Regions from separate parts of the Cobetia sp. 1AS1 genome, predicted to be linked through region 1. Evidence: predicted binding sites of a transcription regulator. Region 1 holds the regulator's gene; each other region holds the start of a gene.

Region 1 (3,277 bases):
TGGCGACGCGAAGTGGCACTCTGTCATGGCGATACGCCATGGGTGATCGCACGCTCGCTGGCGGCGCTGGACCTGGCCCACGGCCATCGCCTCTCGACGCTGGGCGAGCGCTCGCTGGGCCATTGGCTGTTTCGCCAGCCCGACCTGACCCGCAGCGCCATCGATGTCAGCCGCGCCCCGCTGGTGCTTTCGAGCCCCAGGCCGCTGGCCCGCACCACCAGCCTGTGGATGCGCCGCTCGATGTTCTCGCATGGCCGCTTCAAGGTGCTGGTGCAGGAGGGCTTCACACCGGCCTTCCAGCACGCGCTGCAGCTGGCCTGAGCCTTGCTGGCCGACTGGCCTCGTTTCTCTCTTCCCTTGCCCACTACCACCCGCCCAGGAGCCATGATGACCGCGTCATCCACTTCCGCCGCTTCGCGTCCTTCCAGACTGGCCGACTACCTCGCCCTGACACGGCTGGACCGCCCCATCGGCACCTGGCTGCTGATGTGGCCGACCCTATGGGCACTGTGGCTGGCGGCAGATGGCATTCCCGAGCGCACGACCCTGCTGATCTTCATCGCCGGGGTCTATCTTATGCGCGCCGCCGGCTGCGTCATCAACGACTACGCCGACCGCCATTGGGACAAGCATGTCGAGCGCACGCGTGATCGGCCGCTGACCTCGGGTCGCATTTCGGAACGCGAGGCGCTGACGCTGTTCGGGGGGCTGGTCGCGGCCGCCTTCGTGCTGGTGTGCTTCACCAACCTGACCACGGTGCTGCTGTCGATCGTCGCCGTGCTGCTGGCGGCCAGCTATCCGTTCATGAAGCGCTTCCATCATCTGCCTCAGGTAGTGCTGGGCGCCGCCTTCGGCTGGGCGATTCCAATGGCCTTCGCCGCGACGCTGGAGGAGGTACCGACCTACGGCTGGTGGCTGTTCGCGGCCAACCTGATGTGGACGGTGGCCTACGACACCGCCTACGCGATGGTCGATCGCAACGACGACCTCAAGGTGGGCATCAAGTCCACCGCCGTGCTGTTCGGGCGTGCCGACAAGCTGATGATCGGCCTGTTGCAGCTGGGCATGCTGGCGGTGTTGATCGGCATCGGCCTGCAGCTGGCGCTGGGCATCTTCTACTGGCTGGGGCTGGCTGCCGCCGCCGTCACCTTCGTCTGGCAGCAACGTCTGATCCGGGAGCGTGAGCGTGCGCCCTGCTTCCAGGCCTTCCTCAACAATCATTGGACGGGTCTGCTGATCTTCGCCGGTATCGCCCTGGCGACCTGGCCGATGAGCTGACTCCTGCATAAACATTAGTATTATTTAATTTAAAGCAACCCCTGCCCTCTATTGCTCCCCAGCCCACGGTTCATGCCTGCCTGCCGCGCCTCCAAGGCGGCTGGCAGGCTTGCGTGCAAGCTGCCATGCTGGCAGTTGTCATCTCGTTGTCATATAAGCGGGTTGTAATCGTCATCGACTTGTCATTCTGGCGCGTGCGCCGACTGCTGCATGGGATCTAGCGATGAGCTCCAAGACCGTACTGATTGTCGACGATGAATCCTCGATTCGCGAGATGATCGCCGTTGCCCTCGAAATGGCGGATTACCGCGTGCTGGAGGCAGACAATGCCCAGGACGCCCACGCCATCGTCGTCGATGAAAAGCCCGATCTGCTGTTGCTGGACTGGATGATGCCGGGCACCAGTGGCCTGGAGCTCGCGCGGCGTCTCAAGCGTGACGAGACCACCTCGGAGCTGCCGATCATCCTGTTGACCGCCAAGGGCGAGGAAGACAACAAGATTCAAGGCCTGGAAGCCGGTGCCGACGACTACATCACCAAGCCCTTCTCGCCGCGCGAGCTGGTCGCCCGTCTCAAGGCCGTGCTGCGTCGCACCACTCCCAAGGGGGTCGAGGAGGCGGTGGAAGTCGAAGGCCTGATGCTCGACCCGGCCAGCCACCGCGTCACCGCCCACGGCAACTCGCTGGATGTCGGCCCGACCGAATATCGCCTGCTGCAGTTCTTCATGACGCATCAGGAGCGTGCCTACACGCGCAGCCAGCTGCTCGACCAGGTATGGGGCGGCAACGTCTATGTCGAGGAGCGCACCGTGGACGTGCACATCCGTCGCCTGCGCAAGGCGCTGGGCACAGGCCATCAGCATCTGATCCAGACCGTCCGCGGCACCGGTTACCGCTTCAGCGCTCAGGCCTGAGGGATTCATGCGCTATTGGACCAACGAGCTATGGCGCCTCGGCTACCTTGCCGGTGGCTTCGGCCTGATCGGTGGCCTGCTGGGCCATCTGGGCTGGGGCCTGGCGCTGGGTCTTTCGCTGTATCTGTTCGTCCATCTCAAGCACTTGAAGAGCCTCTACACCTGGCTGATCACCAATCCCCATGAAGAGCCGCCGCCCGGCGATGGCGTCTGGGGAGACCTGCTCGATCGTCTCTACCGCTACCAGAAGGGCCAGCGTCAGGCTCAGGAGCGACTGCGCAGCATCCTCAACCGTATCCAGGAATCCTCCGAGGCCATGCGCGACGGCCTGGTGATGCTGGACAACCACGGTGACATGGAATGGTGGAACAGCGCTGCCGAGCAGCTGGTCGGTCTCAAGGCCAGCCACGACCGCGGCCAGCACATCACCAACTATCTGCGTGACCCCGTCTTCATCGACTACTTCAATCGGCTGGCCTACCGCGAGCCGCTGACACTCCAGTCGCCGCTGTCTGACAACCTGACGCTGCAGATCTCCATCACCCTGTTCGGTGACAACGAGCGTCTGGTCATGCTGCGTGACGTCACCCGCCTCTATCGCCTGGAAGAGATGCGCCGCGACTTCGTGGCCAATGTCTCCCATGAGCTGCGCACGCCGCTGACGGTACTGGCCGGCTATCTCGAGACCTACTCCGATTACGCCGATGACCTGCCACCGCGCTGGCAGCGTGGACTGGGCCAGATGCAGAGCCAGACCGACCGCATGCAGCACCTGGTCGAAGACCTGCTGACCCTGTCACGCCTGGAAACCGACGAACTGTCCGACAACGGTCGCTGCATCGACATGAGTGCCCTGCTCGGCCATATCCGCGATGACGCCGAAGGCCTGTCCCAGGGGCGCCACACCTTCTCCATCGAGGCCGATGCCAGCCTGTCACTGCGCGGTGAGGAGCAGGAACTGCGCAGCGCGATCTCGAATCTGGTCTTCAATGCGGTGCGCTACACCCCCGAAGACTGCCATATCACCCTGCGCTGGAAGGCGGATGACCAGGGCCTGCTGGTCGAGGTGGAAGATGATGGGGATGG
Region 2 (3,277 bases), on a different contig from region 1:
GGGCACTGGTAACCAGAATCTTGCGCGCTGACATGAGGCCTCGTCTTGACGGTAAAGGGCGCCTGCTGCGCAGTGCGCAGCGGCTCGCCGGGATGACTCGTGATAGGGGCGAATGCATCGCCCCGTCGGGATGGGCGCTACTATATCGCGAAGGTGCGGGCGGCGCGAAGGGCGCGTCGCGTCACTGGCAACGCTGGCGTGCGCAACTGCGAGGTTGCAACCCGTGCCGCTGCCCTCATGAAGGATTCAAGGACACTACATTTTCCGTTCCTGGAGGTCAGCATGCCAGCACAGCTATCCGTCGCCGGTCAGATCAATCGTCTCATCCGCCAGGTGATGATGCCCGGCAGCAACGCCCGTCCCAACGAGGAGCCCGGCCCGGAACTCGCCATGGCCGTGCTGATGTTCGAGGTGGTACGCGCCGATGACCATCTCGATGTGCGCGAACGTGAAGCCCTGGCGCGCCAGCTGGCCGAGCGCTTCTCGCTGGGGGATGAGGAACTTGCCAGCCTGCTGACCCAGGCCGAGCAGGATGCCGAGCAGGCCACGGACCACTACCGCTTCGTCAAGCAGCTCAACGAGCACATGAGCCTTGAGGAGCGCAGCGAGCTGATCGGCATGCTCTGGGAGCTGGCCTACGCCGATGGCGAGCTGGACCCGCAGGAAGAGCATCGCATCCGCCGTCTTGCCGGCCTGCTGCATGTCAGCCACAGCGAGTTCATCCGCACCAAGCTGGCGGCACAGCCAGACACCTGATCCGTCAGGAATTTTGGGAAGGGTGTCCCTGCCCACCCCTTAGGCACACTCCCCTATTACGACACCCCCAAACATGACGCCCCCGTTGCCAATGGCAGCGGGGGCGTCGTGTTTGCGACTTCGGGTCGCAGTGTCGTCTGTCATTGAAATGACATCTTTATGTCATCCTTTCGTCATGAATTGTCCTGTAGCCGGGCCATTGATATGGACGGCTCTGCTTGCGTCGTCAATAGTGAAGCGCATGCTCCAGTTGGCACCTTGGGTGCCGCCATGTGAGCAGATCGCGATTCATTTCTGACCAACAAGCGCTCCGTTCGAACACAGACGTACAGACTTGCACGAGTATCGTATGTGCCCGGGTAACACGGATGCCAACAACGATAAGGGAACACGGAAGATGACCATGATGATGCCTCATCAGAAACGGCAAGGACGATGGTGTCGAAAAGGGTGGGCCGTCGTTGCGCTGACGGGAAGCATGAGCTGGATGCCGCTGGCCAATGCGGCAGAGATCAAGAATGTCATTCTGATGATTGGCGATGGTATGGGGCCCCAACAGGTTGGCATGCTGGAGACATACGCCAATCGTGCGCCGGATTCGATATATCAGGGGCGTTCGACGGCACTCTACCAGCTGGCGAAGGAAGGCGTGGTGGGCGCTTCATTGACTCACCCTGAAGATGCCGTGGTAGTGGATTCGGCCTGTTCAGCGACTCAGCTCTCGACGGGTATCTTCACCGGGGGCGAGGTGATCGGCATAGATTCAGAGGGTAATCGGGTGGAAACCGTCCTCGAGCTTGCCAAACGAGTCGGCAAGGCCACCGGATTGGTGTCCGATACGCGCCTGACCCACGCGACTCCGGCGGCCTTCGCCGCCCACCAGCCGCATCGTTCACTGGAAAATGCCATTGCCGAAGACATGCTCATGACCGGGCCGGATGTCATGCTGTCGGGAGGGTTGCGTCACTTCGTGCCACAGTCCGTCAGTGAGCCGGGGGAAAGCGCGGGCAGCGTCGAGACGCTGATGCAAGGTGCCTGGTCGCCAACCTCCAAGCGCAAGGATGAACGAAATCTGCTCCAGGAAGCTGCAGATCAAGGCTATGGGCTAGCCTTTACGCGTGACCAGATGGCCGCACTCAATGGCACCAAGGTATTGGGGCTATTCGCCAACTCGGGTATGGCGGATGGTATCAGCTATCGAGATAGCCATGATGACCCACAGCGTCAGCAGCCGACCCTGCATGAGATGACCCAGAAAGCACTGTCAATGCTGGAACAGGATGATGATGGTTTCTTTTTGATGGTCGAGGGTGGCCAGATCGACTGGGCCGCGCATTCCAATGATGCGGGAACCATGCTCAATGAACTGATCAAGTTCGATGAGGCCGTGCAAGGTGTCTATGACTGGGCGCGAGAGCGAGACGATACAATAATCCTGGTAACGGCCGACCATGAGACGGGAGCATTCGGCTTCAGTTATTCCAGCGCCAATTTACCGGCAGCGCAGAAGAAATCAGGCCCTGCATTCGCAGATCAGGATTACGCTCCCAATTTCAATTTTGGTGACTTCTCGATTCTGGACAGTCTCTACGAGCAGAAGCAGACCTATTACGAGCTGCTCAGTGATTTCGAGGCACTACCGCAAGGTGAGCGCACACCGGCGCGCTTGATGGCGGCTGTCAATGGCAATAGTGACTTCCAGATTACCGAAGCCCAGGCAGCTGAAGTACTGGCCAACAAGCCCAACCCCTATCATGTGGATGGACATAGTTACCTCGGGGTCAGCGAGGTGCCGGCAGTTCACGACTTTGACGCCTTCTTCCCCTATAACGATCGCGGCAACCTGCTGGCGCGGGCATTGGCGACACAGCAAAACACCGTCTGGGGGACTGGTACGCACACCCATACGCCAGTCAACGTCTTTGCATGGGGGCCAGCCAACGACATCTTGCCGGTCTCGTCCATCCTGCACCATTCCGAGATAGGGCAGTATCTGAAGACAGTGGTAGCGAAGTAGTCGGACTCGGCCCATTACTGAAGATTGAGTGATGATATGAGCCAGAAGGCCCCTGATGAGTGAATCATCAGGGGCCTTCTGGTTTGTCTGATTCCTGTACGGTCTTTCCGTCACGGTCTTGTACGCGACATGGCGCTGACGTGCGGCATGTCAGGCAACTTGCTGGTGATGGTTCTACCCGTCATGCCCTGGTGAAAGGGTGAATCAGTTGCGATAGAACAGGTGCTGACCGATGCGCGCGGTGCGCACGAAGCGCTTGGCCCAGTAGGGCGTGGCGTAGCGGGCGTGGAAGTAGAGGGCGCCGTCGGTGACGTCTTCCAGTTGATGGTTGAGCGCCTGACGGGCCAGGTCGCGCGCTTCGGCGTAGGCGGCGGGTTCGCGAATGCGGTCTGAGCGCCCGTCACACCACCAGGAGAACTGGCAGCTGCCGCTTTCGCCGCCCTGCTTGACCACGCCGCACAGGCTGTCGGGGAAGCGCGGGTCGGCGGCGCGATTGATCACCAC
Region 3 (3,277 bases), on a different contig from region 1:
GCGACAGCCGCGAGCAGGCACGTCTGGATCAGTGGCAGGCGCTGATCGAACGTCTCGACAGCTGGGAGCCGGAGACGCTGGAAGACGCCGCCCTGCTCGATGACGCCCTGAAGGAAGCCGACACCCTCGGCCCGCTGCCGCGTGGCAAGCGGGGCGACGGCATGCGCCGTCGCTGGACCGGCATTCTCAAGCGTCGCGAGCAGCGTCTGGATGAACTGCACGCCCTGCAGCTGCGTGAGGAATGGCAGCAGTGGCGTGATCTGCTCGAACAGCACGCCGTGGCGGATGCCAGCGCGCGCAACGGCGACGTGCAGGATGTCGAGCTGCCGAACACCTCGGCCTTCGACAACAATAGCCGGCAGGCCAATGCGGCGCGCAACCAGATGCGCCAGGCCCTGCCGAGCAACTGCAGCGCCGCCAACGAGCGCCTGGCCGAGCTGCGTGTTCACCTGGCTATTCTGTTCGAGGCCCCGCTGGGCAGCGAAGATGAATCACGCCGCCTGACCGTGCAGGTCGCGCGCATCAACCAGCAGCTGGGTGAGCGCATGGAACGTGAAGAAGAGCTGGATGAGGTGCTGGATGCGCTGCTCGCCAACGGTCCGCTGGACTGGGACGCCTGGCAGACCGAACTGCCGCGCTTCGATGCGCTGTTCAATCACTGAAGTCAGTGCTCTTGAGCTGGTGACGACGCGCTCGCAAGACTGAAGTCATGGCAACGAAAAGCCCCCGCCTCGATAGAGACGGGGGCTTTTTCATTCTCTCGCCAGGCGGGGCCGGGTGCCAACCCTGCTCTGGCTCGCGCTAGCGCAGAGCATCAGCCCATGAACTGGCCGCCATTGATATCCAGGTTGGCACCGGTGATGAAGCCGGATTTCTCGTCGGCCAGGAAGGCGACCGCACGTGCGATCTCGTCCGGCTGACCATAACGCTTGACCGGGATGGTCTCGCGGATCGATTCACGGATCTCTTCGGGGATCTTCATGATCATGTCGGTGGCGATGTAGCCCGGTGACAGGGTGTTGACGGTAATGCCCTTGGTCGCGGTTTCCTGCGCCAGCGCCATGGTCAGACCATGCATGCCCGCCTTGGCGGCCGAGTAGTTGACCTGCCCGAACTGGCCCTTGCGGCCATTGATGGAGGAGATGTTCACGATGCGGCCGTACTTGTGCTCCAGCATGTCATTGATGACGGCACGGCAGGTGTTGAAGACGCTGTCGAGGTTGCAGTTGATGACTTCGCGCCACTGCTCATAGCTCATCTTGCGCATGGAGGTATCACGCGTGATGCCGGCGCAGTTGACCAGAACCGCGATCGGACCGAAGCGCTCGCGGATTTCGTTGACGCCTGCCTGACAGGCTTCGAAGTTGTCCAGCTCGATGCCAGACAGTGCGATGTTCTCGAACCCGGCAGCGCGCTGTTCCGACAGCCACCCCTCTGCCTTTTCCTTGTTCCTGTAACCCGCAATTACCTGATACCCCTGGTTCGCCAGCTCGCGGCAGATAGCGGAACCAATGCCACCGGTACCACCGGTAACCCATGCGACGGGTGCTGTTTGTGTCATCTTATTGTGTCTCCCTAATCCTGGAACGTCCTGTGTCCTTGGCTTGGGCACAGCTTGGCGAATCTGCGGACACCCCCGCCCTGAGAAAACGAGAATGCCTGCAACGACAACAATGACCCGCGTCTCTAACAGCCTGATGACAATCGTGCACTCTGTGACGCCTGCCATCCGCCTGTGCGAGGCGCGTCCTCCTCAGTATGGACAGGATGCAGCGGGAATGTATGTAGCAGATCTCTCACACAAGATGCCGATAATCGCTCAAGAGGCGCAGACGGGTTGGTGACGACTCACCGGACACGAGAAGTTTGCGTCAATTACGGGATAACGGTTGACGCAGCACTGTATATCCTTATACTACGCCCCACGTTGATGCGGGGTGGAGCAGTCTGGTAGCTCGTCGGGCTCATAACCCGAAGGTCATCGGTTCAAATCCGGTCCCCGCTACCACTGACAAGTCGTTGCCTATCAAGGTAATTGCCGGTCAGACACCAACGTGATGTTGCGGGATGGAGCAGTCTGGTAGCTCGTCGGGCTCATAACCCGAAGGTCATCGGTTCAAATCCGGTTCCCGCTACCAACCTCTGATGCGTCAGAGTTGGAGCAAAGGCAGTACCCAGTGTTGCGGGGTGGAGCAGTCTGGTAGCTCGTCGGGCTCATAACCCGAAGGTCATCGGTTCAAATCCGGTCCCCGCTACCAAGAATTCGAAAGGCCTGATGCCATGCATCAGGCCTTTTTCGTATGCGTGAAATTCCTGTGCGATGATGGCGAGGAAGCCGGTTCACGGGCCTGGCTACCCCTATCCACACCGGGCCTCTTCACACCGGGCCCTTCACACTCATCACGTCAGTCCCAAGGGAGTGCCTGCATGCGCCACTGGCTGGTCAAGACCGAACCCGATGCCTTCTCGCTGGATGACCTGCGCCGCGAATCACCGGCGCTCTGGGATGGCGTGCGCAACTACCAGGCGCGCAACTTCCTGCGTGAGATGCAGCTCGGTGATGTCGTGCTCATCCAGCACTCCAGCTGCAAGGTGCCTGCGGTGGTCGGACTGGCCGTCGTCAGCGAACTCGCCCTGCCCGACCCGACGGCCAGTGACCCCGAGCACAAGGGCTTCGACCCACGTCAGGTGGCAGATATCGATGCCGACAAGCCTCCGCGCTGGGTCGCCCCGCGTCTGAGCTATCTTCGCCCGCTGCGCAACTCCCTGCCCATCGCGCGCCTGAAGGCCCGGCCCGAGCTGGCGGATAGCCACCTGGTGCGCCGCGCACGCCTGTCCGTGATGCCGCTCAGCGAGAGCGAAGCCGCCTGCATCGCCAGCCTGGCCGACGACACCCTGCTGCCGTGAACCGACGCGCCCGGGACGCTCGCGCGAGGAAGTGTCCGGCAGCGCCTTGAACTCCACTGCGACGGGCCGCATCATCAGGCCAACCGGCTCGCGCGCGAGCCTTGAATCGCAGACAGAATTTCGGGGCATGCACCATGATCATCGATCCCAATACCGGCCAGCCACTGACCGGCAATGACACCACCGCCGCCCAGCCACAAGGGGTGGTCGGCGGCGGTGCCGCCAGTGCACCGCGCCAGGCAGAAGACGCCAACACCTACATCATCGATGTCGACATGAGCAATCTTCAGCAGGTGCTGGAAGCCTCACAGCAAGTGCCGGTGCTGCTGGATTGCTGGTCGCCGCAGAGCGAGCACTGCCTCGTCCTGAC

The links. The regulator PhoB, encoded in region 1, activates phosphate uptake and scavenging genes when phosphate is short. The targets are predictions, from matches to a motif close to TGTCATANNNNTGTCANA.
Region 2: the regulator PhoB is predicted to act here: its motif matches at 904-921, upstream of QD280_RS05435 (alkaline phosphatase).
Region 3: the regulator PhoB is predicted to act here: its motif matches at 1,686-1,703, upstream of phbB (acetoacetyl-CoA reductase).

Annotation. Positions count from the first base shown of each region.
Region 1 covers NZ_JARWKU010000003.1:251,154-254,430, reverse strand. Annotated here, with positions in the region: gene QD280_RS08310 (chorismate lyase) at 1-321, shown strand, start outside; gene ubiA (4-hydroxybenzoate octaprenyltransferase) at 388-1,278, shown strand; gene phoB (phosphate regulon transcriptional regulator PhoB) at 1,502-2,191, shown strand; gene phoR (phosphate regulon sensor histidine kinase PhoR) at 2,199-3,277, shown strand, end outside.
Region 2 covers NZ_JARWKU010000002.1:378,585-381,861, forward strand. Annotated here, with positions in the region: gene metG (methionine--tRNA ligase) at 1-34, opposite strand, end outside; gene QD280_RS05430 (TerB family tellurite resistance protein) at 283-756, shown strand; gene QD280_RS05435 (alkaline phosphatase) at 1,154-2,773, shown strand; gene QD280_RS05440 (cell wall hydrolase) at 2,978-3,277, opposite strand, start outside.
Region 3 covers NZ_JARWKU010000014.1:21,679-24,955, reverse strand. Annotated here, with positions in the region: gene QD280_RS17150 (DUF349 domain-containing protein) at 1-662, shown strand, start outside; gene phbB (acetoacetyl-CoA reductase) at 815-1,561, opposite strand; tRNA gene QD280_RS17140 (tRNA-Met) at 1,932-2,008, shown strand; tRNA gene QD280_RS17135 (tRNA-Met) at 2,062-2,138, shown strand; tRNA gene QD280_RS17130 (tRNA-Met) at 2,182-2,258, shown strand; gene QD280_RS17125 (EVE domain-containing protein) at 2,428-2,907, shown strand; gene QD280_RS17120 (tetratricopeptide repeat protein) at 3,042-3,277, shown strand, end outside.